Regions from separate parts of the Nocardia sputi genome, predicted to be linked through region 2. Evidence: predicted binding sites of a transcription regulator. Region 2 holds the regulator's gene; the other holds the start of a gene.
The links. Region 2 encodes HspR, which represses chaperone genes until heat shock. Its sites were predicted from a motif close to ANNTGAGTNNNNNNNACTCANNT; they were not measured.
Positions count from the first base shown of each region.

Region 1: lon (endopeptidase La) is a predicted target of HspR. The motif match lies at 1,966-1,988, and genes of this name have one in related genera.

Region 1 covers NZ_JAMFLC010000010.1:210,122-214,546, reverse strand. Annotated here, with positions in the region: gene M8859_RS16660 (TIGR03084 family metal-binding protein) at 1-256, opposite strand, end outside; gene M8859_RS16655 (DUF445 domain-containing protein) at 370-1,725, opposite strand; gene lon (endopeptidase La) at 2,067-4,400, shown strand.
Region 2 covers NZ_JAMFLC010000004.1:81,651-86,075, forward strand. Annotated here, with positions in the region: gene dnaK (molecular chaperone DnaK) at 1-859, shown strand, start outside; gene grpE (nucleotide exchange factor GrpE) at 856-1,524, shown strand; gene dnaJ (molecular chaperone DnaJ) at 1,549-2,706, shown strand; gene M8859_RS07425 (heat shock protein transcriptional repressor HspR) at 2,706-3,125, shown strand; gene M8859_RS07430 (globin domain-containing protein) at 3,659-4,425, shown strand, end outside.

The DNA.
Region 1 (4,425 bases), on a different contig from region 2:
TCTCGGCCGCCTCGTCGACGAACGTGAGAGCACGAGGGCCGGCCTCGGCCAGCAGCTTCTGAAAGCCTTCGGCGTCCGCGGCGGCGATCGTCGCGACCTCGTCGGTCCAGGCCAGATGGCCGATCTGATGGGCGATGGTCCAGCCGGCCGCAGGTGTGGCGCGCGCCCACTCCTCGACGGCCAACGGGCCGACGAGTCGTTCCAGGTCCGCGCATTCGTCGGCGAAATCGCCGAGCAGCGCCTCGAGGTCAGCCATCCGTTCCCCTACCGATCCGGGCACACCGCCTCGTGCGCCGCCGCCGTCCAGCATCGCAGCGGGACCAAAAAAAGGCAAGCATGCTTGTTTTATCTTGCCCGCAAAGAGCCTCGCTACCAGCCGAAAGCCACCAGGTGGGCCGCCCCGACGACGAGGCCGAGCACCGCGCCGTGCAGATACAGCAGCCAGGCGTCCTGTTCCACGGACGCGTAGAACATCTCCATGAACTCCCCCGGCGTAAGGTCTCGCAATTTGCGCGCCGCGAATTCATCGATGGTCTTGGCCTGCTCCAGGTTGAATTCTTCGTCCTCGGTCAGGGTCGGAGCCAGACCGACCGCGGCGCCCGCCGCGCCCACCGTGAGGTTGTCGAACTGGCGACGACCCAGAGCCGCCCGCACCAGTGTGGTGGTCGGCCCGAGTTGACGATTGATCTCGTCGGCGATCAACCGTTCCAGCAGTTGCCTGGTCTTGTCCCCGTTCGGGCCCTCCAGCAGTTCCTCAGACAGGTTCGGCAGCGTCAACACCTGGTAGGCCAGGATATGGGCCAGATCGGTCGCCGCCTGCGGCTGTCGTTTCGCCAGCAGCGCCTGCTTCCACAGGTACTTGTACCTCGGTTGCGGGTCGCCGGGCTCGAACACCATCTTCACCGCGATGACGTTGACGATCACACCGATCGCCGCCGAGGCGAGCAGGACGATCACCCAGCCCGGAACCCAGCCGAATACCGGAATGTGCTGGTGTACATGCAGATACAGGGCCAGCAGCACGCCGAAGGGAGCGCCGAGCAAGCCGATGCGCACCATGAAGCGCAGCTCGGGCGCCGCGATGGTGGTGGTCAGGTCCTTCAGGATGGCCGGGTTCTGCTGGAGGTAGCGGATCACGAAGCTCTTGATATCGATGAGCTGGTCGACGTTGTCGCCGAGCGAGGCGAAAGCGCGGCGTGACAGCGCGGGCAGTTCGCGATCCACCCGCTGGTAGATCAGCTGTTTGGCGGCGCGCGGCACCGTGCGCCACAGGTCCGGGTTCTCCCGGTACATCAGCTCGTCGACCAGCGGCCGCACCTGCTGGCGCGCGAGCACCGCGACGTAGTCGGCGATGCCGTCGAGGTCGAGTTCGTGGATGAAGTCCTTCGGGCTCCCGATCCGCATCAGCGCCTTGTCCACGCAGATGCTGGCCATCTTTTCCGCACGCGCCGGTATGAAGCCCTGGAATCCGAGGCGGCGGCCGTCGCCGGAGAAGGTGGGCAACACCTGGACCCGGCGCGGGAAGTAGGGATAGAGCACGTGCAGGCCCGGGATGCGGATGCCGCGGAAGCGGATCGGCCAGAACAGCATCAGCACGCCGGTCCAGTTGGTCAGCCAACCGGCCAGCGCGCTGAAGATCGGGAACGTGATCAGGTCGACCACGAATTTCGGCTGCCCGGTCAATCCTTCCCAGTCGATGAACACGCCAGCGGCGAGCGACGACATGGATAGGACTCCCTAAGCCGATCCGGCGGTACCGCCGGTATGAGATATCAAGGCCCCCACGTTCTCATTGCCTTGGACGGGGTGTCAACGAGGAGTATCCGGCGAATCGGAAGTCGAATGGCGGGGCGAGGATCCGAAGAGGCTCGGTGTCCGCGTCCGTGGCGCGCGTCACAGTTCCGAGTGGGGAATTCGCCGTCGGCGAACGTTCGGTCGTGGACGGAACAAACCCGAACCATCGCGGGTTGAGTAGGCATCGCTCAACTTTTGGAAGGGTCGAAGACGTGACTACACCACAGAACCTGCCGGTGCTGTTCCTGACCGATCCGATCGTGCTGCCGGGCATGGTCGTGCCCATCGAACTGGACGAATCGGCGCAGGCCGCGATCGATGCCGCGCGCGCCGCCGGGACCGACGCCGTGCTGCTCGCGCCGCGCCTGAACGAGGGCTACGCCACCTACGGTGTGGTCGCCACCATCGAACAGGTCGGCCGGATGCGCGGTGGTGCTCCGGCGGCCGTCCTCAAGGCCGAACGGCGCGCAAAGATCGGGCACGGGGTCACCGGCCCCGGCGCGGCCTTGTGGGTCGAGGCGGAGCCGGTCGAGACTTCAGCCCTGGACGGCCGCACCAAGGAACTGGCCGCCGAATACAAGAAGCTGGTCGTCTCGGTGCTGCAGCGCCGCGAGGCGTGGCAGATCATCGATGCGGTCAATCAATTGACCGATCCGTCGGCCATCGCCGACACCGCGGGTTACGCCACGTACCTCACTTCCGAGCAGAAGCGTGAACTGCTCGAGACCCCCGAGGTGGCCAAGCGGCTCGCCACCCTGATCGAGTGGACCAAAGCGCACATCGCCGAGGCCGAGATCAGCGAGAAGATCAGCGAAGACGTGCGCGAGGGCATGGAGAAGAGCCAGCGCGAATTCCTGCTGCGCCAGCAGCTCAACGCCATCCGCAAGGAACTCGGTGAGGACGAGCCGGACGGCGCCGACGATTACCGCACCCGCGTCGAGCAGGCCGATCTACCCGACACGGTTCGCGAAGCGGCGCTGCGCGAGGTCGGCAGGCTGGAGCGAGCCAGCGATCAGAGTCCGGAATCCGGCTGGATCCGGACTTGGCTGGACACGGTGCTCGAGCTGCCGTGGACGGTGAAGACCACCGACAGCACCGATGTGTCGGCCGCCCGCGCGGTCCTGGACGCCGACCACCACGGTCTGGACGAGGTCAAGGACCGCATGGTGGAGTACCTGGCCGTCCGGGCTCGCCGTGCGGCCCGGGGCTTGGAGGTCGTCGGCGGACGCGGCTCCGGCGCGGTGCTGGTGCTGGTCGGGCCGCCCGGCGTCGGCAAGACATCGCTGGGTGAGTCCGTGGCGCGGGCGCTGGGCCGCAAGTTCGTCCGCGTGGCTCTGGGTGGCGTACGCGACGAGGCCGAGATCCGTGGCCACCGCCGGACCTACGTCGGCGCACTGCCCGGTCGCATCGTCCGCGCCATGAAGGAAGCCGGTTCGATGAACCCGGTCGTCCTGCTGGACGAGATCGACAAGGTCGGCTCGGACTTCCGCGGCGACCCGGCGGCCGCCCTGCTCGAGGTGCTGGACCCGGCGCAGAACCATACGTTCCGCGATCACTACCTCGATCTGGACCTGGACCTGTCCGACGTGCTGTTCATCGCCACGGCGAACGTGATGGAGACCATCCCCGGCCCGCTGCTGGACCGGATGGAGCTGATCACCGTCGATGGCTACACCGAGGACGACAAGGTGGCCATCGCCCGCGACTTCCTGGTGCCGCGGCAGCTCGAGCGCAACGCGTTGACCGCCGACGAGGTGACGGTCAGCGAGGAGGCGCTGCGGGAAATCGCGGCCAACTACACCAGGGAGGCCGGGGTCCGGCAGATGGAGCGGCTGATCGCGAAAGCGTTGCGCAAGGCCGCCACTCGGCTGTCGGAGCGCGAGAGTGTTCCCGCTGCGGCGGGTTACGACCCCGAACTGGGCTACGAGGTGCCGGTCGAGGAAGCACTGACGATCGGATTGGACGACTTGAAGGACTACCTGGGTCGTCCGCGCTTCACCCCCGATTCGGTGGAACGCACCGCCGTCCCGGGTGTGGCCACCGGCCTCGCCGTCACCGGCGCGGGCGGCGACGTCCTCTACATCGAGGCGAACGCCGCCGAGGGCGAGCGCTCCCTGACGCTCACCGGCCAGCTCGGCGACGTCATGAAGGAGTCCGCGCAGATCGCGCTGACCTACGTGCGCTCCCACCTGGAGGAAATCGGGATCGAGCCGTCGGTGCTTGATCGCAACATCCACATCCACTTCCCGGCGGGCGCGGTGCCGAAGGACGGGCCGTCCGCGGGCGTCACGATGGTCACCGCTCTGGTGTCGCTGGCGCTGGGTCGTCAGGTGCGATCGGATGTCGGCATGACCGGTGAGGTCACGCTGAACGGCCGGGTGCTGCCGATCGGCGGCGTGAAGCAGAAGCTGCTCGCCGCCCAGCGGGCGGGGTTGAAGACGGTCTTCATCCCGGCGCGCAACGAGCCGGATCTGGACGACGTCCCGGCGGAAGTGCTGGCCGCGCTGGATGTCCGCCCCGTCGCCGACGTGGCCGACATCCTGGCCTACGCCATCGAACCGGTCACCGAATCGGCTTTGGGCCCTGCCTACGCGGCAACCGCCTGACCTGTGCTGGAAGGGCCGGGCACGG
Region 2 (4,425 bases):
TGGCAAGGAGCCCAACAAGGGCGTGAACCCGGACGAGGTCGTCGCCGTCGGCGCCGCCCTGCAGGCCGGTGTGCTCAAGGGTGAGGTCAAGGACGTCCTGCTGCTCGACGTGACCCCGCTGTCGCTGGGCATCGAGACCAAGGGCGGCGTGATGACCAAGCTCATCGAGCGCAACACCACCATCCCGACCAAGCGCTCGGAGACCTTCACCACGGCCGACGACAACCAGCCGTCGGTGCAGATCCAGGTGTTCCAGGGTGAGCGCGAGATCGCCTCGCACAACAAGCTGCTCGGTTCCTTCGAGCTGACCGGCATCCCGCCGGCCCCGCGCGGCGTGCCGCAGATCGAGGTCACCTTCGACATCGACGCCAACGGCATCGTGCACGTCACCGCGAAGGACAAGGGCACCGGCAAGGAGAACACGATCAAGATCCAGGACGGCTCCGGCCTGTCCAAGGAAGAGATCGATCGGATGATCAAGGACGCCGAGGCGCACGCGGCCGAGGACAAGGCCCGCCGCGAGGAGGCCGAGACCCGCAACCAAGCCGAGTCGCTGGTGCACCAGACCGAGAAGTTCATCAAGGAGAACGAGGACAAGGTCCCCGCCGAGGTCAAGACCAAGGTCGAGGCGGCTATCGCCGAGGCGAACGAGGCGCTCAAGGGCACCGACATCGCCGCGGTGAAGGCGGCCGTCGAGAAGCTGGCGACCGAGTCGCAGGCCCTCGGCCAGGCCATCTACGAGGCCTCCGCCGCGGACGCCGCGGCGCAGGGCAACGGTGCTTCGAGTTCGGCGCAGGATGATGACCAGGTCGTGGACGCCGAGGTCGTGGACGAGCCGGTCGACACGGAGAAGAAGTGACCGAGGGCAACTCTGAGAAGGAGCCGATCACCTTCGTCGACAACCGGAAGATCGACCCGGAGACCGGTGAGATCCGGCAGCAGGCCGCGGACAACGGCGCCGCGGCCGCGCAGGCCCCGGAGTCGGGCAACGGTGCGGAGGCCGACAACGGCGGCGACGCCCAGGCGCTCGCCGACACCATCAGCGGCGAGCTCGCCGAGCGCACCGCCGACCTGCAGCGGCTGACCGCGGAGTACGCCAACTACCGGCGCCGGGTCGAGCGCGACCGCAAGGCCGCGATCGACTCCGCCAAGGCGTCGGTGGTCACCGAACTGCTCGGCGTGCTCGATGATCTCGACCGGGCGCGGGCGCACGGCGACCTGGAGTCCGGTCCGCTGAAGTCGGTGGCCGACAAATTGTCGGCCGCGCTGCTCAAGCAGGGCCTCGAGGAGTTCGGTTCGGAGGGCGAGCCTTTCGATCCGACCCTGCACGAGGCCGTGCAGCACGAGGGCTCCGGCCACGACCCGGTGATCGGCATCGTGATGCGCAAAGGCTATCGCTTCGGCGATAGGGTGCTTCGGCACGCGCTCGTCGGGGTAACCGACGGCGTAGCCGATGCGACGGAAACCCCTGACCAGCCGACCGAAGAGGCATCGGATGTTGATGCCGGCGCGAACGAACAATAAGGACGCGAGAGGAGGAGATGCTCGGTGAGCCAGCGGGAGTGGATCGAAAAGGACTTCTACAAGGAGCTGGGTATTTCCTCCGGCGCCTCGCAGGACGAGATCAAGAAGGCCTACCGCAAGCTCGCGCGTGACTTGCACCCGGACGCCAACCACGGTGACACCAAAGCCGAGGAGCGGTTCAAAGCCGTCAGCGAGGCGCATGCCGTGCTGTCGGATCCGGCCAAGCGCAAAGAGTACGACGACACCCGCAAGCTCTTCGCGGGTGGCGGTTACGGTCGCGGTGGGTTCGGTCCCGGTGCGGGTGGCGGCTTCTCGCAGGAATTCACCTTCGGGGACATCTTCGGCGGCGCGGGCGCCGCCGACGGTGGCCTCGGTGACCTGCTCGGTGGTCTGTTCAACCGGGGCGGCACGCGGACGTCGAGCCGCCCCCGGCGCGGCGCCGACGTGGAGACCGAGACGACGCTCGGTTTCCGCGAGGCCGCCCAGGGCGTCACGGTTCCGCTGCGGATGACCAGCCCGTCGCCGTGCACCACGTGCCACGGCAGCGGAGCCAAACCGGGCACGAGTCCGCGGGTCTGCCCGATCTGCAACGGCACCGGCGTCGTCAGCCGCAACCAGGGCGCGTTCGGCTTCAGCGAGCCGTGCGACGAGTGCCGTGGCAGCGGTTCGATCATCGACGACCCGTGCGTCGACTGTCACGGCAACGGCATCCAGAACCGCACGCGCACCATCACGGTGCGGATTCCCCCGGGAGTCGGTGACGGCCAACGGATCCGGCTGGCCGGCCAAGGCGAGGCGGGACTGCGCGGGGCGCCGTCGGGCGACCTCTTCGTCACCGTCCACGTCAGCCAGGACAAGGTCTTCGGCCGCAACGGCGACGACCTGACCTTGGTGCTGCCGGTCAGTTACAGTGAATTGGTCCTGGGCACAACGGTTTCGGTGCCAACGCTGGACGGCCGGGTCGGCGTCAAGGTGCCCCCGGGTACCGCCGATGGTCGTATCCTGCGGGTGCGCGGCCGTGGCGTGCCCAAGCGTGGCGGCGGCGCGGGCGACCTGCTGGTGACGGTGAAGGTCGCGATACCGCAGAAGCTGGACGGTGACGCCGTGGAGGCGCTCAAGCGCTACCAGGAGGTGGAGCGGCTCAGCGGCTTCGATCCACGGGCGGGATGGGCAGGTGCGTGATGTCCTCTGAACCGAAGAACGCGTCCGGCGGGTCGCGCGCCGAGTTCTTCATGATCTCGGTGGCGGCCCAGCTGGCCGGCATGCACGCGCAGACGCTGCGCACGTATGACCGTTTGGGACTGGTCACGCCGCAACGCACTTCGGGCGGGGGGCGGCGCTACTCGGCCCGGGACGTGGAGCTGCTGCGCGAGGTGCAGCGGCTGTCCCAGGACGAGGGCGTCAACCTGGCGGGCATCAAGCGCATCATCGAACTGACCAATCAGGTGGAAGAGCTGCGCAACCAGGTCGCGGACCTGACGGCGGAGCTGGAGCGAATGCGCGCCGGGTACCGTCCCGATCTCTCGCCGCCGCAGCGCAGTACGGCGTTGGTCGTCTGGCAGCCTCGGCATCGTCGTGAGGACGGCAGGCACCGGCGATAACCGGCACGACGACGGCCCCGGCCTCGGTCGCACACCGCGATTCGAGGCCGGGGCCTTCGTCGTTTCGGGAGCCGGAATCACCCTGTATTTGCTGACGGTAAACCAGAACACGTTCGGCAGAGGTCATGTGGCGAAAGTTATTTCGTTGTCGAATCAACTGGTATTGCTCACCATAGACCGGATCACGGTAACGGTGCGGTATGCCTGGTTTGCTTTACGTGTGGCGATATGCATGTTGCCCTGATGTCGCTAGAACAGACCAGTCGCTATGGAATTTCCCAAGCGGCCGTTGCCAATTCGCCGTGAACGCGACCGAATTCGTGCCAGATCCACCGTCGTGCAGTCGGTTTCTCTGGCGTGTCTCGCCGGGCGACCTCGTTTCGACAGAATTACACGCGTGATGTTCCTCCGAAAGATTCCGTTGCTGGCAAACCTCGCCTACACTCCTTTCCGTCGGCTGCTGTCGAGTGGCCCGCAGCACCTCACTCGCCGGCATGGTTCGTGAACGAGTGCGAAATGGGGTTGTGACGGCAATGGATTCGCGCACTGTCGCTTTGATCAGAACCACGTTCAAGGCAGTTGCTGCGGAGGACGGGGGGCCGGAGAAACTGGCGAGATCGTTCTACGCGATCTTGTTCACCGATTACCCGCATGTCCGCGATTTCTTTCCCGCCGCGATGGACGCCCAGCGCGATCGCCTGGTCAAGGCCATCTCCTACGCGCTGGACCGGTTGGAGGAGCCCGACAAGCTCCTGCCCTTCCTCGCCCAACTCGGTAGGGACCATCGCAAGTACGGCGTGCAGCCGGCGCACTACACCGCCGTGTCCACCGCGCTGAAGACCGCCGTCAAGGTGTTCGCGGGCACGGAGATGTGGACCGACGAGGTCGACCGGGCCTGGGACGAGGGCCTGAAGATCATCGCCGACACCATGATCGGCGCGGCGGAGAAGGAGGCCACGCCGCCGGTGTGGACCGGCACCGTGATCGAGCGGCGTGAGGTGCTGCGCAACCTGGTCGTCGTCCGGCTGCAACTGGACCAGCCGATGCACTACGCGGCGGGTCAGTACCTGAGCGTGCAGATCCCCTCGCGGCCGCGCATGTGGCGCTATCTCTCGCCCGCGGTGCCCGCGAATGCCAACGGGGAGATCGAGTTCCACGTCCGGAGCGTGCTGGGCGGTTGGGTCAGTTCGGCCGTCGTCGGCCAGACCGTCGTCGGCGACCAGTGGCTGCTCGGCTCACCACTCGGCGGCCTCGGCGTTCCGCGCAACATCAAACGCAAGATGCTGATGGTCGGCTGCGG